Filimonas lacunae: one gene and its partners. The protein of the gene in region 1 interacts with the protein of each later gene in a pairwise test. Links are inferred from orthologs where the notes say so. Each region holds a gene or a part of one and is shown in the gene's direction. Other genes may lie near its edges.

Region 1 (8,419 bases):
GGTGATGGAAAGAACGACTTGTATTATATATATGGAACGGTGATTAACGCCATTGACTTAAAAATCTTTAATCAGTGGGGAGAGCTGGTGTTTGCGGCCAAAGATAAAAATGTGCCATGGGATGGCACTTTCAAAGGCAAACAGCAGCCTGCAGGGGTGTACATATTCGTAGCGAATATTACACTTAACAATGGCGCCAGTGTGCAGAAAAAAGGTTCAATTAACTTAATACGCTAAGGAACATGAAAAAGATAGTAACAGTTTTATTCACTGTATTCATGATAGGGTACACAGGTGCATTGAATGCGCAGGTTGACCCACACTTTTCACAATACTATGTGTACCCTATGCAGTTAAACCCTGCATTGACTGGCACCATGAATGGCGACTACAGGGTTACGGCTATTTACCGTAACCAGTGGAACAACATTACCAATGCCTTTTCTACAGCGGGTGTATCGGCCGATTTTGCTACAAAAAAGAACATCAATTTTGGTGTAAACATACTCAGGCAAACTGCGGGTGATGGTGGATACACTTATACCAATGGCATGGCTTCTGTGTCTTACACAGGTATTAAATTCGGTGCAGCCGGTAACCATAGAATCTCCCTGGCCTTACAGGGAGGTTTTATAGGCCGCAGATTTGATGTTACGAAATTTAAAGGCGGGGAGCAGTGGGTGCCGTTAATTGGTTATACCTCTACTTTGCCGTTAAATGAAATGTTGTCAAAAACTTCTGCTACTGTATTTGATGCAGGTGCTGGTATTGCTTATTATGATGCTTCTGTTGATAAAAAAGTAAATTTCTTTGCCGGTTTCTCTGCTTCGCACCTTACCCGCCCGGAAGAGCCTTTTTTACAAGGTGGCAATAAAATGACCTTACCAGTACGATACAGTTTGCATGCCGGCGCCAGGATATATGTGTCGGAAGGAACCTACTTTGTGCCCAACGCTTTATACACCATCCAGGGCAATGCCAGTGAAAAAATGGTGGGTGGGTACATGCAGCTGGCTGCCAACGAAGTTACCGACTTTATGTTTGGGGTAAACTATCGCTTTAAAGATGCGATAGCGCCCTATGTAGGGTTGGTATATAACAACCTGGCTATTGGAGCCAGTTACGATATCAACATGTCGCAACTGGGCAAAATGGCTCGGGGCAGCAACAGCTTTGAGATATCATTAACGCTGCTGGGTAAAAAAACAGAAACAGTTGACTATTTTAAATGCCCCAGGTTTTAAAGACATTTTACATGACAACGAAGAATACAACTCTATATAAAAAATGGCTTGTGTGGGGCATGCTATTGCTGGCAACCGGCAATAATGCATCAGCCCAATCTGGAAGCTACATTCGCAAAGGCGATTTGCATTTTGAAAACCATAGTTATTATGAAGCAGCGCAGTGCTACGAGAAATTTTTGAATCCTTCTTTACGCAACGGAGCCGTCGAACCTTATGTACAACGTAAAATAAGCTACTCCGATAAAACAGCCACTACCAGCAAACCTGCGGATATATGGTATAAACTGGGAGAATGTTATTTATTACTGAACATGTACACGCTGGCAGAAAAAAGTTACCGGCAGGCTATACAACTGGATAGTATACAACAAATGCCGGCGTTTTTAAAACTGGCAGTATGCGAGTGGTCGAATGGAAAATTAGCGGATGCTGAAAAACATCTGAATCAACTAGCAGCAAGCAAAGAGGTTGATGCATCATTGCGTAACCAGGCTGCTAAAGCATTGGAAAGTTTGCAATGGACAAAGCAGCAATTGCAAAATAGCGAGCCGTTTGCTACTGTTAGTAAACTGAATGCAGGCAGCAACTTTGCCAATGGTATCTATGCCCCCTTTATAACTAACCTTAACGGGCAGCTGGTATTTACAGCTATCAGTAAAGAACAGGCTAAGCAATCGCCGTTGTATATCAATGGTATTTATGCGGTACAATGGAATGACAGCATAACAGCAGCTCCTGCTGTATTACAGCATAGTGATGAATGGCATTATGGAACGGCTTCTTTTACCAGTGATGGCAAATACATGTACTTAACGGCTAAAAAAGTCAAGGGAACGAATAGTAGCTGTATAATGGTGGCTATAAAAGACAAGCAAGGAAACTGGAGCACTCCTGTTGCATTAAATGCAATAGTGAATGTGCCTGGTTACAATAGCATGCAGCCTTTTATCAATGCCGAAGGCAACCGTCTTCTCTTTTCCAGCAACCAGCCTGGAGGTATAGGTGGTAACGACTTGTGGATGGCTGATATAGATGCTGCCGGTAAAGTAGTAAAGGCTAACAACCTGGGATCTGTTATCAATACGCCTGCTGATGAAGAAGCGCCTTTTTATCAGGCGAATTCACAAACACTGGTATTTGCCAGCAATGGCCGTATTGGCATGGGCGGCTTTGATTTATACAGCAGTAAAGGCGAAGGTGTTCATTGGCAAACACCTGTGAACCTGGGCTATCCTGTAAACTCGCTAAAAAACGACATTTACTTTTTCAGCAATGCAACTAATGACATATTACAGCATGCATTGATCAGTTCTGACAGGGAATCTGATTGTTGCTTGCAACTGTATGCTGTTACTCAAAAGCCTGCGTCGGTGAAGCCTGCGCCGCCTGTAGCAGAAAAGGTACCTGTTACGCCGGAAACGCCGATGGCTGTGCCGGACACGGTAGCAACACCCGTAACACCTGAGCAGGTAGGGTTAAAAAGTGTTACGTTGGAAATGGCAGTTCGTTTTGCTTTTAATAAGTCAACGCTGGATAAAAGCGGCCGCACTGTATTAGATTCTCTGGTACAAATGATGAAGGAAGATACAACGGCAATTGTTGATATCACTGGCCATACAGATGCGGAAGGTGCAGCAGCTTATAACCTCCGGTTATCACGCGCCCGGGTAAACAGCTGCCTGGAATACCTGAAAACAAAAGGAATAGATACTACCCGCGTTAACAAGGATGTGTATGGAGATACCCGCCCGGTGGCAGCTAATAAAATAGGAGAGAAAGATAACCCTACCGGAAGACAGGAAAACAGGAGAGTGGAGATTAAAGTAAAGTATACAAAACAATAAAGCCCCCCATCAACCCTAAATCCATAAAAAAAAGCAGCTCCCCACCAGGAAGCTGCTTTTTTATTATCGCTACAGCATAAACTATTAATTATATTTTTTCTTTTTCAATGCTGCTTTTACAGTAGCATTCAGGTTAGACAATAAGTCTAAGTTTACACCATACAGCTTAGCATCAGCCTCCAGATCGTTAATGGTAGTAGTATAATTTTGCCATGCGCTTTTACCAGCGCTGTTGGTGCTATATAAATTGTCATAGTTAGGCATGTTAACAGCCAATATGGTTGTGCTTTCGGTAATACGGTTAAGATCGTTGTTACCAGCTGGCAATATCACCGCTATCTTCCATACTTTTTTAGGTACTGCTACACGGCCTTCGTCTAAAGTACTAACTGTGTCGGTATGGTTACGGCCTAAACCACCGCTGCCGTAGTTACCCATAATAATATAAGCTTCTCCCGAAGTGCTTACCAGGGTGTTGCGGATATAGTCTTCCAAACCTTCCCATGGTCCCTGGTTCAGGTAGGCTGCCTGTGGAATCATGTTGGTCATATAAAACGTGGTGCTGTTGGCGGCAGTGGTGCTGGTGCGGTCGCCGGAAGGACAGTTGTGTCCTCTGTCAAAGCCGGAAGCGCTTCCATTATAACTGGATGCACCTACCTGATACCAGCCACTGGGTAAACCTGTATACGGTCTGAAATCATCCTGTCTGCTGGCAGTGCCTACATCTGAAGCCTGTAAATGCCAGCTCACCCATACCGGGATACCTCTGTCGCGGCTATACGCTTCTGCGTAATAGGTTTGGTTGATCAGGTAGTTGTTGGGATAAGCGCTGTTGGGTAATGCATTGGTGGGGTTACCCAGCAACAGGTTGTTGTTATCACCCGCTGTAATGGTATCTTTAACCTCTACAGGGATAGTTACATTAATAGTGTCGGGAGTAGTGGCTGGTGGCTCTTCCGCTTTGTTTACGGTTTGTTTGGTACAGGATATAGTAAACAATAATGCTACTAATGCCCCTGGTAAAAATTTCTGCTTGTTCATGTGTGTAATTAAAATAAGTAAGGCATTGGATAAAAAGTGCAAAGAAATAAACAGTTAGGCTATAAAATAGGTTTTTATACGATAATTTGCCGCATTAAATTTAGGTTATGTTTACGAATTATACATTTACAGTTGTTGAAAAGTTCATGCGTTATGTGCAGGTGGATACACAGAGCGATCCGGCATCTGCTGCTGCTCCTACCACAGAAAAGCAGAAGAACCTGGGCAGTGTGCTGGCAGAGGAATTAAAAGCAATGGGGCTGGCCGATGCGCATATGGATGAGTATGGATATGTATATGCAACAATACCTTCCAATATTACGAAGCAAGTTCCGGTGATCTGTTTCTGCAGCCATGTGGATACGGCCCCTGATTGCAGCGGCACTCATGTAAAGCCTATCCTGCATAAACAATATAATGGTGCAGACATAGTTTTACCTGACGATGCCACCCAGGTTATTTCTGTAAAGGATTACCCATATTTACAACAACATATAGGTCAGGATATTATCACTGCCAGCGGCTTAACCTTATTAGGTGCAGATGATAAAAGCGGTGTAGCGGAAATCATGGATATGGCTAACTACCTGTTACAACATCCGGAGGTAAAGCATGGTGAAATTAAAATACTGTTTACACCAGATGAAGAAGTAGGCAAGGGCACTGCTCATGTAAACCTGAAAAAGCTGGGAGCGGAGTTTGCCTATACATTGGATGGCGGCGAGCTGGGCACCTTTGAAGATGAAACCTTTAGCGCCGATGCTGCTAAAATTACCGTGAATGGTGTAATAGCGCATCCGGGCTATGCAAAAGATAAACTGGTAAATGCCTTAAAAATAGCAGGTGAAATACTGGCTGCACTGCCTGCAGGTGAGTTTAGCCCCGAAACTACTTCCGGCAGGGAAGGTTTTGTGCACCCTGTGGCTATAGGTGGCATTGCTGAAAAAGCTACTATTGATTTTATAGTACGCGACTTCACTACTGCCAACCTGGTCAAACACGAAGCCAGGTTAAAAGGTATTGTAGAAGAGGTGCTGAAAAAGCATCCCCGTGCTACCATGACTTTTGAAGTACATGAGCAATACCGTAATATGAAAGAGGTGTTGATAAACCATCCCCAGGTAGGTGCTTATGCCGAAGAAGCATATCAAAGAGCCGGTTTACAGGTAACCAAAGAGCCTATCCGTGGCGGCACTGATGGCAGTCGTTTAAGTTTTATGGGACTGCCTTGCCCTAACGTATTCACCGGCATGCAGGCTATTCACAGCAAGCACGAATGGATTGGGGTAAGGGATATGCATAAGGCTGTAGAGGTGCTGGTACACCTGGCACAGGTATGGGCCGAAAAGTAATGCTGGTATAACCGCCTGCGGATCAAATTAGCTCCGCAGGCCGTAATTATAGAATGTTTCGTATTTTGTTACCCTAAACTCGTTGAAAATGACCGTTCCAATTGTAATTCTTGTAGTAATTCTGCTTATTCTACTAAGCGGACTGGCTACAGTGAACCAGGCTACCATTGCGGTAACTACCGTATTTGGAAAGTATAACCGTATTCTTCGCCCGGGATTGAATGTAAAGATCCCGTTTATTGAAAACATCTATCGTCGCATCAGTATCCAGAACAGATCGGTAGAGCTGGAATTCCAGGCTGTTACTATTGATCAGGCTAATGTGTACTTTAAAAGTATGCTGCTGTATGCTGTGTTAAATGCCGACGAAGAAACTATTAAAAAGGTAGCATTTAAGTTTATTAGTGACCGCGATCTTATGCAGGCGCTCATCAGAACTATTGAAGGTAACATACGTTCTTATGTAGCCACTAAAAAGCAGGCAGAAATACTGGGCTCCAGAAGAGAGATTGTAGATTCTGTAAAGTCGGAGGTAGACCATGTGCTGGAAGAGTGGGGATATCATTTGATGGACTTGCAGATCAACGATATCACGTTTGATAAAGCAGTAATGGAAAGTATGAGCAAAGTGGTGGCCAGTAATAACCTGAAAGCCGCAGCTGAAAACGAAGGTCAGGCTTTACTGATTACCAAAACCAAAGCTGCCGAAGCAGAAGGTAATGCTATTAAAATTGCTGCGGAAGCAGAAAGAGAAGCCGCCAAATTACGTGGTCAGGGTGTGGCGCTGTTCCGTGAAGAAGTGGCACGTGGTATGAGTCATGCTGCTGAACAAATGAAGCAGGCTAACCTCGATACCAATGTCATCCTTTTCAGTATGTGGACAGAAGCCGTGAAAAACTTTGCGGAAGCAGGTCAGGGAAATATCATTTTCCTGGATGGCAGTCCCACCGGTATGGAAAACAACATGAACCAGATTATGGGCATGATGAAGATGGGGATGGACAAAAAATAGGATAAATTCTTCTTAAAATGGCAAGACAACGAAATTTATTAACACTCAGAGCGTTGTTTTGCCATACACTCTATTTTAGCGCTCATATAAAATTGTAAGAATGGGATTACTGTTACAGGTGGATAGTGCCAAATTGTTGAATGCAGCAGCCAATGCTGTGCAACAGGCACCTCAGCAAATATCACTTTGGAGTTTGTTGAATAAAGGGGGCTGGATCATGTATCCCTTGTATTTACTGCTGGTAGCATCCATCTTTGTTTTCTTTGAAAGATTGATTGCCATTCGCAAAGCTTCCAGGATTGATTCCAATTTTATGAGCATTATACGGGATAATATCATGACCAATAATTTGTCTGCTGCCCGCAATATGGCCCGCAATACAGACAATGCCGTGGCGCGTATTATCGACAAAGGCTTACAGCGTATAGGCAAGCCTATTGATGTGATTGAGAAAAGCATGGAAAACGTAGGGCAGCTGGAAATGTATAAAATGGAAAGAAACCTGAACATTTTGTCACTGGTGGCTGGTATTGCACCCATGTTCGGATTTCTGGGTACCATTGTAGGTATGATTCAGTTGTTTTATGAAATCAACAGCACCGGTAATTTCGAGTTAAGTGTTATTGCAGGTGGTATCTACGTGAAAATGGTTACTTCCGGTACCGGTTTAATCATTGGCTTAATTGCCTACGTGTTACATAATTTCCTCACTACACAGGTAGATAAAACAGCTAATAAAATGGAAGCGGCCAGTGCTGAATTCATAGATATTTTGCAGGAGCCGACAAGATAGTAGTTGTAGAAGCGTTTATTAATTGATTATTTCCAAACAGTAGTATGAATATAAGGAAGCGTAAAAAGTCTCATACCGAAGTGCATACAGGTGCATTAAATGATATTCTGTTCATACTGCTGTTGTTTTTCCTGATCGTATCTACCCTGGCCAATCCCAATGTAGTAAAGGTGAATAACCCCAAAGGCCAGAAAGACACCAAAGCCAAACAAAACATCGTAATTTCTATTGATAAAGATCAGAAGGTGTACATGGGACAAACAGAGGTGCCCCGTGAAATGCTGGACTCTTTATTGAAAATGGAAGTGACAAAATATACCACTAATATTGACACCCCTTCTGTGGTGATCAATGCCGATAGCATCGCGTTTTATGGCGAGGTATTCCGTATTATGCGGGTAGCTAAAAAATCGGGTGCTAAAGTGGTTGCCAACGTGCAATAAAACTGTACGTATAGCCGTGCTAACCGGCTTTTACTGCCTTTATCATCCGGTCTTTACCCTGCATGTCTTTTTTTAACTCTATTTGGGTAAAGCCATTATGGGCAAGTAGTTGCACTGTTTCTTCTCCCAGTGCTTCATTAATTTCAAAAAACAACAGGCCCTGTGCTTTTAAGTGTTGTTGTGCAAAAACGGCAATAGTGCGGTAAAACAACAGCGCATCCCTGTCCGGTACAAACAAAGCCAGGTGGGGCTCGTGCTCCAGCACATTGGAGTGCATGGCTACTTTTTCCATCTCACGGATATAAGGAGGGTTACTTACCACCACGTCAAAAACCGGAAAGGTAGTCCAGTTGGCGGGTTGCAGAATATCGGCCTGGTGAAAGGTAACCGCGGCTTCCAGCTTAGCCGCATTTTGCCTGGCCACGGCAAGCGCCTGTAGCGATATATCCAGCGCATGAACCTGCGCTTGTGGCAATTGTTTTTTTATAGCAATAGGGATACAGCCGCTTCCTGTGCCAATATCCAGCAGAGCAGGGGCCGGTAAGTGAGTGGCTTCCTGTACAATCCATTCTACCAGTTCTTCTGTTTCGGGACGGGGAATAAGCACATGGGCATTTACCAGAAAGGGCATATTGGCAAACCAGGCTTCTTCCAGCACATACTGCAACGGCATGGATTGTAGCAGTT
Region 2 (8,346 bases), 610 kb from region 1 along the record:
ACTGAATGCGAACAGCGGTTCAGTAGATGTGAAGAGTAGCGTAGCAGGTACTTACCAGGTGTTATATACCTTTAATGATGCCAATGGCGGTTGCAGCGACACCACCAGTTCTTATATTATCATTAAATCGTTGCCGGTAGCACACATTGCTTACACTTCTGCCGGATATTGCGGCAGTAAATATGCTGATTCGGCCAGGGTAACACAAACGGGTACTACAGGCGGAACGTACGCATCTGCTACCGGTTTAAGCCTTCATGCTGTTAGCGGTGCGGTGGATGTAAAAAGCAGTACGCCGGGTACTTACCGTGTGATATATACTTTCAGTGATGCAAATACGTGCGGCGATACTACCAGCACTTATGTTACCATCTATGCTTTACCGGTTGTGCCAGCTATAAGCGGTGCAGCTGATATATGTAAAAACAGTTCCACTGTATTCACCAACAGCATGCCTGGTGGTGTGTGGAGCAGCAGAAACCCTGGAATTGCTGCCATACTGGCCAGTGGAACCGTGAACGGCGTAAGTGAAGGAACAGCTATTATTGATTATGCTGTTACCAATACCGCCGGATGTACAGATAGCGCACAATTCACCATCCGTATAGCCGTTGCCCCTGTGTTTACTTTGTCTGATACGTCGCTTACCTGTAATGGCAGCAATAATGGCAAAATAGCTGTTGTTACTGCAGAAACAGGGTTGAGCTACTCGCTCAATGCCGGAACGTATCAGCAAAGTAATGTGTTTAGCGGGCTGGCAGCCGGTACTTACACGGTTACTGCTAAAAATGCAGGAGGTTGTACTACCGCCATGCAGGTAACTGTGAAGCAGCCGGATGTATTAAGCGTTAGTGAAACGCATACAAACGTAGTATGTCATTCAGAGTCTACCGGTGCTGTTGATGTAACAGTTACGGGTGGTACTGCCCCTTATACTTATAGCTGGACTTCGGGTGCTGTAAGCCAGGATATTTCCGGTTTACCGGCAGGCACCTATAAGGTTACGGTAAAAGATGCCAATGGTTGTAGCAGCGGCGTATCTGCCACTATTACCGAGGTGATTGGTGTGTTTACGGTAAACGCACCTGTTAAACAGAAGTATGGAATAGTGGTGATTACCGGTACTACGGTAGGTAAAGCTACTGTAACGGTTACTTACCCGGATGGCACTACCAGCTCAGCAGTGGCTGCCAATAACGGAAACTTCAGCACTACTTCACCTGGAGATGTGAACACCGGTGATATTATAGTGAAGGTTACGGATGTGGCTACGGGAGCCGTTTGTACAAAAGTGATTCACTATATCAAAGTGCCATCGGCCGACCTGGAAATAACCAAAACACTGGTAACGGAAGGCACGATATATATGAACGCTTATGCTACCTTCCAGATAACGGTAACTAATAATGGTCCGGACAATGCTACACAGGTAATTGTGAATGATGCGTTGGCTTCTAATATAGACAGAGCCGATTCTATAGTGGCATCGAAGGGTACGGTAACGTATAATGCAGTAACCGGCCAGCTGGTGTGGACAATAGATGCAGTGAACACCGATGAAACAGTGCTGCTTACTTTCAGGGTGCATGTTTCGGGCAAAGGAAAGCTTACCAACACCGCTACTGTAACGGCGAAAGAAAGTGATCCGGATATGAGTAATAACATAGCATCAAGCACACCGGCCACTATTGTAACGCAATTCCTCATTCCAAACGTAATTACTCCCAACGGAGATGGTAAAAACGATACGTTCTATATCGGCGGTTCCGAGCTGTATACCGGCACAGATCTGATCATCTTTAACCGTTGGGGTAATGAAGTGTATCATTCCCGTAACTACGATAACTCGTGGGCGGGTATAGGTTTGAGTGGTGGTGTATACTACTATGTGATGAAGATTAACATGCCGCAAGGGCAGCAGGTGTTTAAAGGATATATACAATTATTAAAATAAAAAAAAGACATTCAATACCGATGAAAAGAGCAGTGTGGTTAGGTATAGGTATGTTGCTGGCGGTTACCGGAAAGGTAGCCGCGCAGCAGGATGTACAGTTTAGTCAGTACATATTTAACGGGTTGAGTGTAAACCCTGCCTATGCCGGCTACCAGGAAAATTTGCATTTGCATGCGGCTTACCGCCAGCAGTGGGCAGGTTTTCCGGGAGCGCCTAAAACAGGACTTGTATCGCTGGATGGTTTAACCAATGCCCGTGAAGACAGGGTGGGGATAGGCGGGCAAATAACCTGGGATAAACTGGGGCCACAGGAATCTACTTCGTTGTACGGTTCATATGCCTATCGTATTCCTATGAACGAGGAGGGCGATCGCAGGCTTTCGCTGGGTATTGGTTTTGGCTTTACACAATACTCTTTAAATGGCAGTGAGTATGAATATCGGGATGCCAATGATCCTTTTGTGCCGTTGGGTAAAGTATCCACTTTTGTTCCTGATGCGCGGTTTGGGGTGTTTTATACAACGCCTTTATCTTTTATAGGGGTGAGTGTGCTGGATTTGTTTTCGGTGGCGCGTGACCGCAAACTGTATTACGGCAATGGGGTAACCTATACTACGCTGAATAAAACAAGGCACTTATATGTGAGTGCCGGCACCGTGCTGGAACTGTCGGAAAATGTGAAGCTGAAACCTTCCTTTATGTTGAAAGAAGACTTTAATGGACCCGCCAATTTAGATATCAACACCTTTGTTTTACTGGCCGACAGGTTGTGGCTGGGCGGATCGTACCGTACAGGTATAAAGGCATTGGGTAAAAGCAACCTGCAAACAAACCTGAGCAGCAATGATGCTGTGAGCGTGATGCTGGAAGTGTTTGCCAATGATAATGTACGGATAGGGTATTCGTACGATTTTATGACCAATGGCTTATCCGGCTACCAGAAAGGATCGCATGAATTGTCTATCGGTATCCTGTTTACCAAAGAGAATCCCGAATTGTCGAAGGTGCGATGCTATAAATACTTTTAGGGAGAATTTACTACCTTTCGCGCCATACATGTAACAGCGGCCTTATGCCGTATAAAGCAAGGATATGAAAAATGTAGTACTTGCCAGCACTTCCACCTTATATGGTGGAACTTACCTGGATTACCTGCTGCCGGTGGTAACTGAATTGTTTGCAGGAGCAGACGAAATTATATTTATTCCTTATGCGCGTCCTGGCGGTATCTCGCACGACGATTATACTGCCAATGCGGCTGCCTTTTTTGCCAATGCCGGCATTTATGTTCGGGGGCTGCACACGTTTGATAACCCCGCCGAAGCCATAGCGCAAGGTAAAGGCTTTTTTACCGGTGGGGGCAATACCTTTTTGCTGGTGAAGCAACTACACGAGCTGCAGTTGATGCATGTGCTGGAACAGGCGGTAAAAAAAGGTGCCCCTTATTTAGGCACCAGTGCGGGCAGTAATATTGGTGGGGTGAATATGCAAACTACTAACGATATGCCTATTGTGTACCCGCCTTCTTTTGCAACTATGGGGCTGGTACCGTTTAATCTGAATCCGCATTACCTGGACCCGATTCCAGGGCTGCCACATATGGGCGAAACGCGGGAAACCCGCATCAAAGAGTTTCATACTCAAAACGATATACCTGTGGTAGGCCTGCGGGAAGGAGGCTGGATAAGGGTGAAGGGGGAGCATATTACCCTGGAAGGCACGCCGGATGCCCGCATTTTTTTGCCGGGTAAAGCGGCTTATGAGACGAAAACAGGTGCCGATTTGGTTTTTTAGCTATTTTGCGGCCCCGTTGTAATGTATATGAACAGAAGTTAGAGCGGTAAAAAGACATTCAATATGATTATTGTACCTAAAGTACGCGGATTTATCTGCTTAACATCCCACCCCGTTGGATGTGCGCAAAATGTAGTAAACCAGATTAACTACGTAAAATCAAAAGGAGCTATCAACGGTCCTAAAAAAGTATTGGTAATAGGTGCTTCTACCGGTTTTGGTTTGGCATCGCGCATTACCAGCGCCTTTGGAGCCAATGCTTCTACTATAGGTGTTTATTTTGAAAAACCGGCAGCAGAAGGCAAGCCTGGCAGTCCGGGTTGGTATAACACCGCTGCTTTTGAAGCGGAAGCGCAAAGTGCGGGATTATATGCCAAAAGCATTAACGGTGATGCGTTTTCTAAAGAGATCAAGCAAAAGACCATAGAGCTGATCAAGGCCGATCTGGGCCAGATAGACCTGGTTATTTACAGCCTGGCTTCTCCACGCAGAACACATCCTGTTACCGGTGTTGTACATAACAGTGTATTAAAACCTATTGGCGAAACTTTCCGTAACAAAACGGTAGATTTTCATACCGGTGTTGTTTCTGAAGTGTCAATTGAACCTTGCACAGAAGAAGATATTGCCAATACCATTGCCGTAATGGGTGGGGAAGATTGGGAAATGTGGATGGATGAGTTAAAAGCGGCTGGTGTGCTGGCTAATGGTGCTACTACCGTTGCTTACTCTTATATCGGGCCAAAATTAACCGAGCCGGTATACCGTAAGGGCACCATCGGTATGGCTAAAGATCACCTGGAAAAGACTGCATTTGTTATTGATGAAAAGCTGAAAGACCTTAACGGTCATGCTTACGTATCGGTAAACAAGGCATTGGTTACCCAGGCAAGCTCTGCTATTCCTGTTATTCCTTTGTATATTTCTTTGCTGTATAAAGTAATGAAGGCAAAAGGTCTGCATGAAGGTTGTATTGAGCAGATGCAGCGTTTATTTGCAACCCGTTTATTCAACGGCAGCAAAGTGCCTGTAGATGAGAAAGGCCGTATTCGTGTAGACGACTGGGAAATGCGCGAAGATGTGCAGGCAGAAGTGGCTGCACTGTGGGCAGAAGCTACTACCGAAAGCCTGCCAAACATTGGCGACCTGGCTGGTTATAGAAATGACTTCTTTAACCTGTTTGGTTTTGAATTTCCTGGCATCAACTACGAAGCGGATGTAAATGAAATGGTAGCAGTTCCTGGTTTAGTATAACGCTATACCCGGTAATACATAACAGGCGGTTATCTGAAAAGATGGCCGCCTTTTTTATTGTTTTTATCGTTAAAACTGCAGCGAAAAGCTATTCCTGTTCATATATAGATTTTAAAGTTTTTTAAAGGTGATTTTAAACAGGGCTTAATTGCCTGGCCTGTTATGCCAGAGAGGTTATGTGTATCTTTAAAGGCAATCCATTTATCCGTTCAACTGCTAAATATCTAGGTATGGGAATGAATGGCCAAAACTCCTTACAAAAGGCCAGCTTGTTTAAGCTGATAGTGCCCGGAAATGATGCTGATGATACCATTAAACTTAATAAGCTGGAAGAATGCTCTATGGAGGCTGATAATAACGATTTGCAAAGATTGCAGGACTATAAGGAAGAACTGGAAGCTAGTAAGCGGTTGCTGGCTGAAACCTGCGCCATAGCAAAAGTAGGCGGGTGGCATTATCAGTTACTGAACCGTAAGTTAACCTGGACACCTGCCGCTTACGAAATTTACGAAAAAGATACCTCTTATATTCCTCATCCCGATACCGTTGCTGAACTGTTTCGGCCTGATTATAGTAAACAGGCGATCGCTAAAATTAAAGAAGCTGTTGCAGCAGGGCTTTCTTGGGAACATGATGGGTTATTGCTGTTTGAGGGGGGAAGAAGTAAATGGGTGAAGGTAAAAGGAGAGCCTATACGGGATGAGCATGATCAGTTGGTAGCCTATAAGGGCTTTGTGATGGATATTAATGATACTATGCTGGAAAGGATAGAAAACGATAAATACCGCGAAGCGCTGGAGGTACGTGATCATTTGCTGAATGAAGTGGGGGCTATGGCCAGGGTAGGTGGCTGGAAAGTGAATTTGCAGCAAAGAGTGATGTACTGGACCAGGGAAGTATATCGCATTCACGAACTACCCGAGGGTACGCCACTTTCGCTGGAAGAAGCTTTTTCGTATTATACCCCTAAATCGCAACTGCTGCTGCGGGATGCTGTTAAACGGGCCACGGATTACCTGATACCTTACGATATGGAGTTAGAGTTGACAACTGTTACCGGTAAGAAGATATGGGTACGCTCCATTGGTAAGGCCATACTGGATGAGAACGGAAAGGCTAAAGCTTTAATAGGTACTTTACAGAATATACAGGATCATAAGGTGCGGGAAGCGCAGTTACAGCAACAGCATAATATTATTAAAGAACAGAAAGAACGGCTGGAAAACTTTGCGCATATTGTATCGCATAACCTGCGTTCGCATGCCGCTTCCATCACTGTTTCGCTGGAAGTATTGCCACTGGCCACGGAGGAAGAAAAGCAGGAAATTATACAGAATATAGAACGCATCAGCACCAATTTACACGAAACGTTGTACCACCTGAACGAGGTGATTAAAATAAAAAATGATTCCCGGGATGCTATACAAACGTTGTATTTCAAAGATGTGTTTGAGCAGGTGATGCATGTGCTGGATTTGCAGATGAAAAAGAACAAAGCCCGCATTACAGCTGACTTTTCGGGCTGTGACCAGGTGCAGCATATTCCCGCTTATATGGAAAGTATTTTACTGAACCTGGTGTCGAATGCTATTAAATACCGTAGTCCCGACCGGTTGCCGGAAATAAAAATCTGCACTACTCGCCATAATGGTAAAGTGCGGCTGACAATTACGGATAATGGTTTGGGAATTGATTTACACAAGAACGGGCACAAGATCTTTGGCATGTATAAAACCTTTCATGAACATCCCGATGCAAAAGGGATAGGCCTGTTTATTACCAAAAACCAGATTGAAACACTAGGGGGGACTATAGAGGTAGAAAGCCAGGTGGACGAAGGAACCACATTTGTCATTACAATGTTATAATATAAATTATGAATACCGCCACACTAACCTTTTTAGTAGACGATGATGCTGCCTATTTATATGGAATAAGGAAGCTGATTGAATATCACCATTTGTGCGATAAGGTGGTGCCATTTGAAAACGGACAACAGGCAATGGACTATATCAGAACGCATATGGATGATGCTTCGATGTTACCGGACTATATATTGCTGGATCTGGAAATGCCTGTAATGGACGGGTGGCAGTTTATGGAAGAGTTTATGCTTATTGAGCCGTTGATGGCGAGGAAAGTAACTGTGTATATTGTAAGCTCGTCTATTGATGAAAGGGATAAGCAGAAAGCGAAATCGATAAGTGCCATCACTGATTATTTAGTAAAACCCATGAACACGCAAAGTTTGAGAGAAGTGTTTCAATTTGTAGAGGAAGGCTAAAGTGCTATATCATGCATAGGCGAATGTTCCAGCTGTGTGTTGATTTGCTGGCAGCATTCAATAATGATAGCCAGCTTTTCTTTGTGATCGTTAATGTCATCTGAAGAATTATTGATAATAAATTCTGCTATCAGTTGAATACTTGTGACAGGTGTTCTTAAATCGTGCTTTAGTTGTGTAATTTCTTTTTCCCTGCTGTGCAATAGTTGCTGCAAAGCAATGAAGTTTTTTTTGGAGGTATAGTCGCTTTTGTTGGATAAGGCACACATGGCATGGTATTAATGGGGTACAAAATGTGTTTTAGTAAATTTAACTACTAATATAATACCATACAATACCCCTAATATGGGGGAGGAGATAAGGTGAAAAGTGGGGGTGTTAGTGAAGTGTTAAATGAAGGTACTTTGTGTTAGAAAACTTACCATTAATTTATTTCCCTATGGCAACAATTCTAACGATTGACGACGATGCAACCATGCAACATGTTATAGCCATGGTGCTGAAACGGGAGGGGTACGATGTGTATGCTGCTTCCAATGCCAAAGAGGCTTTTGAATGCCTTGACAAAGTTAAATGCGATATGGTGCTGGTAGATATGATGCTTCCAAATACCAGTGGCCTGGAAATTATCAGCCAGATTAAACAACAATGGCCCTTTGATACGCCCGCCATTATAGTGGTGTCGGCCCTGGGGCATGAAAAGAATGTTCAGGACAGCTTTGACCTGGGCGCTGATGATTTCCTGCGCAAACCTTTCTCCACCAGCGAGCTGGTATGCCGTGTAGCACGTCTGTTGCAACGCGTAGCTCATAAATAGTATTTTATGTTTACAATAGCGGGTTATCCCACTTTTATAAAAGTGGCTTTGATAATTATTGCCATAGCTTTTGCAGGCGTGCTATGTTGCTTTATTACTATAGTGGTTTTGCGCCTGCGCACGCGTATTACTGACAGGCGCACTAAATGGCATTTGCATTTAATTGACCACCTGCTTACCCAGGAGATTGTAATGAACGAGCAGCTGCACAAAGGCTTTGCACCGGATGAAATTGAACTGGCA
Region 3 (8,338 bases), 2.7 Mb from region 1 along the record:
CCTACCAGATCGGCCCCCACATCAGCGGCTTTGGTGTAAATGCCGCCACCCACACGGGCAAACAGGGCTATAGATTCTGCTCCGAGTGAAAAGCCGGTCAATACTTCAATAGTGCGCACCATTTCAATAGAATTGGCGGCAGCGCCGGGAGCAAATATTTCTTTAAACACCAGGTATAAACCACCCAAACCCAACACGGCCAAACCAGCTACGCCCAGGCCCATTACCGAACCGCCGGTAAACGATACCTGCAGGGCCTTGGATAAACTGGTACGCGCTGCGTGGGTGGTGCGTACATTGGCTTTGGTGGCTATTTTCATTCCAATATACCCTGCCACGGCACTGCTTACAGCACCAATAACAAAGGCTACCGCTATTAACCAGCTGCTATTGGGATTGCTTTGGGCCATCACCCCCAGCAGTAATGCTACAATAACAACGAAATAAGACAGCACCTTCCATTCTGCTTTTAGAAAAGCCATAGCGCCTTCTGCTATATACTGGCTTATCTGCACCATATGACTGCTGCCAGCTTCCTGTTTAGATACCCATTTAAATTTGATGAGAGTGTACAAGAGTCCAATGATGCCCATTAAAGGCACCAGCATAAATAAGTTTTTTTCCATGAGCAAGAAATGTCAGAAAGTGAATTAATAGGTGTTAAAAAAGAAAGTTAATAAAAAAAAGAGGGAAAACCACTGGAAATGATAGCATTCACCGATTAAAAGCAGAAAGAAATGTGAAAAAGGCTTTAAGGAGTTTTTAATTTTTTAATTTTTTTTTAATTTCGTTCCATCGGAAACGATAAAATAACTATCCATAGGGGTATGGATTGTTTATGAAGGGTTACAAAAGAGGCTTATTCCTAAGCCTCTTTTTTTGAGCGATGTACCCAATGGAAGGCTTTACCCATGTTTCGGATAATATCCGAGGGCAATAAACTCTCTTCACTTTGCAAATCCAGCGACAAATCGGCGGCTAAACCATGTAAATACACACCCAGCCGGGCAGCCGTTAATCCATTTTTATATTGCGACAATAAACTGGTAATGATACCGGTAAGCACATCGCCACTGCCGCCTGTGGCCATTCCGGCATTGCCGGTAGTGTTAAAGTAGCCTTTGCCTTCACTCGCAACCAGGGTATGATGTCCTTTTAATACTATTACCAGCGGCCATTGCATGGTAATGGCCAGGGCCTTTTCCAACCGTTCATATTCATTATTATTATGTGGCCCAAACAAACGGTCAAACTCTTTAGGATGGGGTGTTAGCACCGATCCTGCGGGCAGGCGGCTAAGCCATTCGGGATGTGTGCTGATAATGTTTAAGGCATCTGCATCCAGCACCAGGGGCTTATCAGCGTTCCATTGTAATAAACTATCCAGCAGTTGCACCGCTGTTTGTTCGGTGCCCATACCGGGGCCTGCACCTATGCATGCATATTTACCGGCATCGCTTTGTTGCAGGGTAGTAATACACATCGCTTCGGGAACTGAGCTTTGTATAATCGTGTAGCCGCTATCGGGCACATGCACGGTTAACAGGCCAATGCCACTGCGCAAACAGGCGCGTGCAGCCAGCACGGCGGCACCGGTTTTGCCGTGGCTGCCGGCTACCAGCAAGGCATGACCAAAACTGCCTTTGTGGCTAAAGGCGTTGCGGGGTTGGTAGAGTTGTGCTATGGCTGCGGTGGTAGTTACCTCCCAGCTGGTGGTTACTGTTTCGGGAAACTGGCTGTTCAGCCCTATATGTAACACCTGCACGTTGCCACAAAAGGCGGCGTTTTCTGCCAGCATAAAGCACAGTTTCAGTGACTGAAAAGTAAGTGTATGGCTGGCTTGTATGATGGTGTTGCCTTTGGAAGAGCCTTGTATGTACATGCCACTGGGCACATCTATAGCACATATGGTGGCAGGGGAGTTGTTCATATGGGTTACCAGTTGTTGCGGTAACCCTTGCAGGGGGCGGTTAAGTCCCGAACCGTAAAGCGCATCAATAAGTATGTCGGTGGAATGGATAACAGGAAAAAAGCTACTGTCTTGTATATAATGAATAGCAGTACTCAGCTTATGTAACCGTTGCAGGTTGGTTTGAAAATCGGGTGTGCCGGCAGAACCTTGTTCCAGTATGTACACCTCGCTGTGTATACCTTTTTCCAGCAGTAAGCGGGCTATGGCCAGTCCATCGCCGCCATTATTGCCTTTGCCACAGAATATACGGATAGTTTGCTGTTCTGGTGCTTGCTGTATAAGCCAGTTACAGCAGGCTTTGGCGGCCGTTTCCATCAGGTCGGTGGATGATATGGAAAGAGATGCAATGGTATAGGCATCCCATTGCTGTATTTGCTGTGCCGATAATAGTTTCATGCGTGTATTCCTTACAATCAGTAAGTAAAATACACCAAAACTTATTCTTCCAGTTTATTAATATCGTGACCGCCGGTAAATATATCTGCCATACGTTTCGACTGGTATATCATACGGTTGTACTTATTACCCAGCACAATAATGGTGGCAGTATCCTGCACCATGCGTGTAAAGGAAGTGTTGCTGCCATGCCATTTGCCATTGTGGTAAATGATGGTGTCGCCGGCATTGGTGAACAAACGCCAGCCCAGCCCATAATTGTGCATGCTGCGTTTTTCCAGGCTTTGTGGTGTAAAAGCGCTGTCGAGGGTAGCGGCCGAAACAAAGGTGTGCTGATACAGGGCTTTATCCCATAAAAACATATCCTGTACAGTGCTGTAAATATTTTTATCGCCGTAGGTGCAATCCAGGTGATCCATCGGGTAAGGACGGTTGCCTATATAAGTAGGCACGTACTGGCTGGTGTCTTTAGCTGAGAATACAAAAGTATGTGACATGCCCAGGGGGGTGAATACACTGTCCTTCATATACTGCGGGTAATTCATACCGGTGATCTTTTCCACAATCATGGCCAGCAGTACATAATTGGTATTGCAGTAATGGAAGTTTCTGTTGGGCTGGTTATCTAAACGCGGTTTGTGCTGCACCATAAAATTGAGTACATCCTCATTGGAGGCTTTCACTTTTTTATTCCAGCACGAATCGAAAAAATAGAGGTAGTTGGGTAAACCGCTGCGGTGGCTTAACAACATGCGCACCGAAATGCCGGGGTAAGGAAGCGTAGGAAAAAACTTTTGCAGGGTATCGTCCAGCGATAAACGGCCCTGCTGCCACAGTTTCAGCACAGTGGTGCCCGTAAAGGTTTTAGAAATAGAAGCCAGGTGAAATGGGGTATTGGCGGTTATGGGTGTTTTATCCCTGAAATCGGCATAGCCTTTATAATCTTCAAAAATGATTTCCCCGTTTTTGGCCACCAGGATACTGCCATTGAAATTGGGACCCAATATAGTATGATAGGCCGCTTCTATACGGGCTTTATAATAAGATTTTGATTCGGGAGTTAAACCGGAAAAATGAAAATCAGCACCTGTTACACCTGTTGCATCCGCTTCGTTTTTTTCATTGCTGCCGGCCTGTGAGCAGGCGGTAAACGCGCCAAAAAAGAGAAAGAGAAATAAGTAAAGTAAGTTATATGCCTGCCTCATGTATTTGTTTCACTTAATCAATGGTTATACGAAATTCGTGCCTTACAGGCCATCAGCTATCTTATATCCCTCATAAAAGGGGTTGCAAAAATAGGTGAATTGGTGGCATATAATTACTTTCAAATAATTAACACCGAGTAATGGCAATAGTTTTATTTGATCCGGCAGACAGGGAAAGTTTTTTTCCATTAACACAAACCAGGGCAGTGGCGGCTTTTCGTATGGGCATGCTTACCATACAACAACGCTGGCAACTGTGGAGTAATCAACCCGTTTTTATATTAACGGCCCACTATCTGCAATCGTTATATCCTGTTATTGAACAAGGTACGCATATTTGGATAGATGCCACTGTGTTACCCGACGAAGCTTTGTTGCAACAGATATTGCAGTTGCAACATGGGCAGGCTGTACAGGATGCACAGGGGATAGTGGCCTGTTGTATAGAGAGCGATGAAGGGCCTTTTTCGCTGGCGGAGGTTTCGCCCCGGCTTACTTATATACATACCTGGCAGCACCCGGTAAACCGGTTAATGTATGCCTGGGACTTGTTTAAATGCAATGATGAATGGGCGCGTAAAGATTTTGGATTGTTAACTGCGGGAAGTATTCCGCCCAGCCTGTCCCATACCAACCAGGTAATAAGGCCCGACCTGGTATACGTAGAAGAAGGCGCGGAGGTAGAATTTGCTACTTTGAATGCGGCTACCGGACCTATTTATATTGCCCGTAATGCGGTGATCATGGAAGGTTCGTTTTTACGCGGACCATTATATATAGGAGAGGGCACTGTGGTGAAAATGGGCGCTAAGATATATGGGGCTACAACCATAGGTCCGCGTTGTACGGTAGGCGGCGAAATAAAGAACGCTATTATAATGGGTAACAGTAACAAGGCGCACGATGGCTACCTGGGCGATGCGGTAATAGGTGAGTGGTGTAACCTGGGAGCGGGTACCAGTAACAGCAATGTAAAAAACACCGGCGGCGAGGTGAAAATATGGCACCACAGTACCGGAAAATTTGTGCTGGCCGGGTTTAAGTGTGGTATGATTATGGGCGACTATACCCGCACGGCTATTAACACTGCTATTAATACCGGCACTATTATAGGCACCTGCTGTAACGTATTTGGAGATGGACTAACCCCTAAAGTGCTGGCGCCTTTTACCTGGGGCAGTAAGGGCATTACCCGTTACGAATTTGAAAAAGCGCTTCAGGATGTAAACAACTGGAAAAAAATGAAACATAGTGAATTAACGGTGCAGGAAACGGAGGTGTTAAAGCATGTATTTGAACACATCAAGTAATTATTCTCTACTTTTGGCCCTCCTTTGAATTTTAAACATAGTAATATGAGAAAGCAGATAGCTGCAGCGAACTGGAAAATGAATCTGACCCTGCAACAGGGAGAAGCGTTATTGGATGGCATTTTGGGCAAAGTGAGTTCACTGGGAAAAGACCAACAGGTGGTTTTTGCAGTACCCTTCCCTTATTTGAGCCAGGCGCAACAAAAAATTGCTGGTAAAGAGCAGGTATTTATTGCAGCACAAAACTGTTATAACAAAAAGTCAGGTGCATTTACAGGCGAGGTTTCTGTAGAAATGTTACAATCATTGGGTATTCAGTGGGTAGTGTTGGGACACTCTGAAAGAAGAGAATATTTTGGCGAAAGCGACCAATTTTTAGCGGAAAAAGTGAATATCGTACTGGAAAATGGTTTAACGCCCCTTTTCTGCTGCGGTGAAGCATTACAAATTCGTGAGGCGAATACTCAGAACGAATTTGTAGGCAACCAGTTAAAAGCTTCTTTATTCCACCTGAGTGCTGAGCAAATTCAGAAAGTGGTTATTGCCTACGAACCCATCTGGGCTATCGGTACCGGCAAAACGGCCAGCAGCGCACAGGCACAGGAAATGCACGCTTTTATCCGTGCTGAATTAGCGGCTAAATACGGCGCAGAAGTAGCCAGCAACATCTCTATCCTGTACGGTGGTAGCGTAAAAGCAGCTAATGCAGTAGAAATTTTTGGTCAGCCTGACGTAGACGGCGGCCTGGTAGGTGGTGCCTCTTTAATTGCAGACGAATTTGTAAGCATTATCAACGGACTGAAGAAGTAAGTTGTTCGTATATATAGTTGTAAGTCCATAGTTATCAGTAACTATGGACTTTTTTTCTGTTTTCATCCGATTTTGACCCTTTTTTTGTATTTATTTTCCACTTTTCACTCCCAACTTCCAACTGCCCCCTCAACCCAATGCAGTTTTAATTTATCTTTGCCGCCTTATGAAGCATATCAGGAATTTTTGCATTATTGCGCACATTGACCATGGTAAAAGTACCCTGGCAGACCGCTTGCTGGAACATACGAAAACCATTGGTTCACGTGACATGATGAACCAGGTATTGGATGATATGGACCTGGAACGTGAAAAAGGCATTACTATCAAGAGTAAAGCCATCCAGATGGACTATGTGATCAATGGGCAACAATACACATTAAACCTGATTGATACTCCCGGCCACGTTGACTTCAGCTATGAAGTGAGCCGTGCACTGGCTGCCTGTGAAGGTGCCTTGCTGCTGGTAGATGCTTCGCAAGGTATTCAGGCGCAAACCATCAGTAACCTGTACCTGGCCATTGGCAACGACCTGGAAATTATCCCTGTTATCAATAAAATTGATATGGACGGGGCTATGATTCCCGAGGTAAAAGACCAGATTATTGAACTTATCGGCTGTAAAGACGAAGATATTCTGCTGGCCAGCGGTAAAAGCGGTATTGGTATTGAAGAAATACTGCAAGCGGTAGTAGCACGTATCCCTGCTCCGGAAGGAAATGCGGAAGCGCCATTGGAAGCATTGCTTTTTGATAGCGTATTTAATAGCTTCCGCGGCATTATTGCATATTTCCGTATATATAATGGAACCATTCGCAAAGGTGATAAAGTACGCTTTCTGGCCACCGGCGCCGAGTATGAAGCGGCTGAAATTGGTGTGTTAAAACTGGGGCTGGAACCTCGTAAAGAAGTGAAAGCAGGTGATGTAGGTTATATCATTACCGGTATTAAAACTGCCAAAGACGTAAAAGTAGGTGATACCATTACTATTGCTTCTAATCCGGGTAACGCTATCCAGGGCTTTGAAGAAGTAAAGCCGATGGTATTTGCCGGTATATTCCCCGTAGTAACGGAAGATTTCGAAGAATTACGTGACTGCATGGAAAAACTGCAGCTGAACGATGCTTCTCTTACCTACGAAATTGAAACATCACAGGCATTAGGCTTTGGTTTCCGATGCGGATTCCTTGGTTTGCTGCACATGGAAATTATACAGGAACGTTTAGAGCGTGAGTTTAACCAAACGGTTATTACAACTGTACCGAACGTAAGTTTCATCGCTTATACTACCCGCGATGAAAAAATTATCGTAAACAACCCGGCCGAAATGCCCGACCCTGTAAAAATTGACAGGGTAGAAGAGCCTTTCATCCGTGCGCAAATTATCACCCTGCCTGAGTATATCGGCAACATTATGACACTGTGCTTAGGCAAGCGTGGTATTTTATTAAACCAGAGCTACCTTACTCCCACACGTGTGGAGCTGATTTTTGAAATGCCGTTAACCGAAATCGTATTTGATTTCTACGATAAGCTGAAAAGCAATACCCGCGGTTATGCTTCTTTCGATTATACACCTATTGGTTACCGCGAAGCGGATATTGCCAAAATGGATATTCTGCTGAATGGTGATAAAGTGGATGCTTTAAGTGCCCTTATCCACCGCAGCCGCGCGCAGGACTTTGGTCGTAAGCTGTGCGAAAAACTGAAAGAGCTGTTGCCACGTCAGCAGTTTATGATTGCCATTCAGGCAGCTGTAGGAGCGAAGGTGCTGGCGCGCGAAACCATCAGTGCTATGCGTAAAGATGTAACTGCCAAGTGTTATGGTGGTGATATCAGCCGTAAGCGTAAACTGTTGGAAAAGCAGAAAGAAGGTAAAAAACGTATGCGCCAGATTGGTAACGTAGAAATACCACAGGAAGCTTTCCTGGCTGTATTGAAGCTGGATTAACAGATTTATATATACTTGTTTGCACAACGCCCGTCTATAAAAAGATGGGCGTTGTTGTTTATAGCCCCTTTTATATTTACTTTTATCGGCACGCAAATAAGTGGCAAACTACCCGGTTTGTCTGGATATATTCTGTAAGTAAAATTTAATATTGATGAAACTAGTAGCATTAGTACAGTACTTCCGCGATGGTGGAACCTATGATGCATTTGACTGCGAACCAGTTTACCAGGTAATGCGAACTGGTGTTTGTGTTGTTGAGCTGGTATCTGGTTTCCATGGTATTATTGAAGCGCTGTAAAGGTTTGCCTTAGGTTTAGCCATAGGTATTAGTGCAGATGACTAAATATAAAATATATCTTTTGTATTTGCAATAGTTGATGAAAGGGGGATTTGTATAAATACTACACTTGTTTGAGGGCCTTGTGTACTAAGGTAATATGATTAATATTGATATCTCAGGCAGTAGCTATATGTCAAAAATTGCGATAGAGATTATAGGATACGTTGATTTACCCGGAACCATTTCGGTCATTAAGAAAGTTACCGGTAAGGGTATTGCTGAAATTAAACACTGTATTGAGGTGCAGTTGCCGGTGTGGGAAGCCATCTTGTTTTATAATAACCATAATGAGGTGGCTACGGGCTTAGCTGATATTGTAAAAAAACTGCCTGCTATAGGTACTCAACTGGC

The links.
Region 2: the proteins of pepT (region 1) and pepE interact in binary tests that used the Escherichia coli proteins (3 or more experiments, as listed by UniProt). The link is inferred for Filimonas lacunae from one-to-one orthologs.
Region 3: the proteins of pepT (region 1) and tpiA interact in binary tests that used the Escherichia coli proteins (3 or more experiments, as listed by UniProt). The link is inferred for Filimonas lacunae from one-to-one orthologs.

Annotation. Positions count from the first base shown.
Region 1 is NZ_AP017422.1:5,434,449-5,442,867, reverse strand. What follows is about bases 3,413-6,361. They hold pepT (peptidase T), read left to right. Parts: upstream 3,413-4,239; coding sequence 4,240-5,484; downstream 5,485-6,361. Other genes in these bases: FLA_RS21445 (SPFH domain-containing protein), read left to right, coding at 5,573-6,361; FLA_RS21455 (DNA/RNA non-specific endonuclease), read right to left, coding at 3,413-4,132. Outside these bases: FLA_RS21470 (Ig-like domain-containing protein), read left to right, coding at 1-237; FLA_RS21465 (PorP/SprF family type IX secretion system membrane protein), read left to right, coding at 243-1,244; FLA_RS21460 (OmpA family protein), read left to right, coding at 1,256-3,091; more of FLA_RS21455, read right to left, coding at 3,176-3,412; more of FLA_RS21445, read left to right, coding at 6,362-6,496; FLA_RS21440 (MotA/TolQ/ExbB proton channel family protein), read left to right, coding at 6,597-7,289; FLA_RS21435 (ExbD/TolR family protein), read left to right, coding at 7,334-7,732; prmC (peptide chain release factor N(5)-glutamine methyltransferase), read right to left, coding at 7,752-8,419. UniProt on the Escherichia coli protein: Cleaves the N-terminal amino acid of tripeptides.
Region 2 is NZ_AP017422.1:4,821,713-4,830,058, reverse strand. Bases 2,022-4,897 are described here. They hold pepE (dipeptidase PepE), read left to right. Parts: upstream 2,022-3,046; coding sequence 3,047-3,748; downstream 3,749-4,897. Other genes in these bases: fabV (enoyl-ACP reductase FabV), read left to right, coding at 3,812-4,897; FLA_RS19045 (PorP/SprF family type IX secretion system membrane protein), read left to right, coding at 2,022-2,982. Also shown: FLA_RS19050 (discoidin domain-containing protein), read left to right, coding at 1-1,954; more of FLA_RS19045, read left to right, coding at 1,975-2,021; more of fabV, read left to right, coding at 4,898-5,002; FLA_RS19030 (sensor histidine kinase), read left to right, coding at 5,233-6,870; FLA_RS19025 (response regulator), read left to right, coding at 6,879-7,286; FLA_RS19020 (histidine kinase dimerization/phospho-acceptor domain-containing protein), read right to left, coding at 7,283-7,555; FLA_RS19015 (response regulator transcription factor), read left to right, coding at 7,726-8,103; FLA_RS19010 (HEAT repeat domain-containing protein), read left to right, coding at 8,110-8,346. UniProt on the Escherichia coli protein: Hydrolyzes dipeptides containing N-terminal aspartate residues. May play a role in allowing the cell to use peptide aspartate to spare carbon otherwise required for the synthesis of the aspartate family of amino acids.
Region 3 is NZ_AP017422.1:2,768,627-2,776,964, forward strand. What follows is about bases 3,943-6,810. They hold tpiA (triose-phosphate isomerase), read left to right. Parts: upstream 3,943-4,928; coding sequence 4,929-5,693; downstream 5,694-6,810. Other genes in these bases: FLA_RS10940 (putative sugar nucleotidyl transferase), read left to right, coding at 3,943-4,883; lepA (translation elongation factor 4), read left to right, coding at 5,860-6,810. Outside these bases: FLA_RS10925 (sodium-translocating pyrophosphatase), read right to left, coding at 1-626; FLA_RS10930 (bifunctional ADP-dependent NAD(P)H-hydrate dehydratase/NAD(P)H-hydrate epimerase), read right to left, coding at 866-2,368; FLA_RS10935 (serine hydrolase domain-containing protein), read right to left, coding at 2,410-3,573; more of FLA_RS10940, read left to right, coding at 3,714-3,942; more of lepA, read left to right, coding at 6,811-7,644; FLA_RS31470 (hypothetical protein), read left to right, coding at 7,799-7,945; FLA_RS10955 (hypothetical protein), read left to right, coding at 8,118-8,338. UniProt on the Escherichia coli protein: Involved in the gluconeogenesis. Catalyzes stereospecifically the conversion of dihydroxyacetone phosphate (DHAP) to D-glyceraldehyde-3-phosphate (G3P).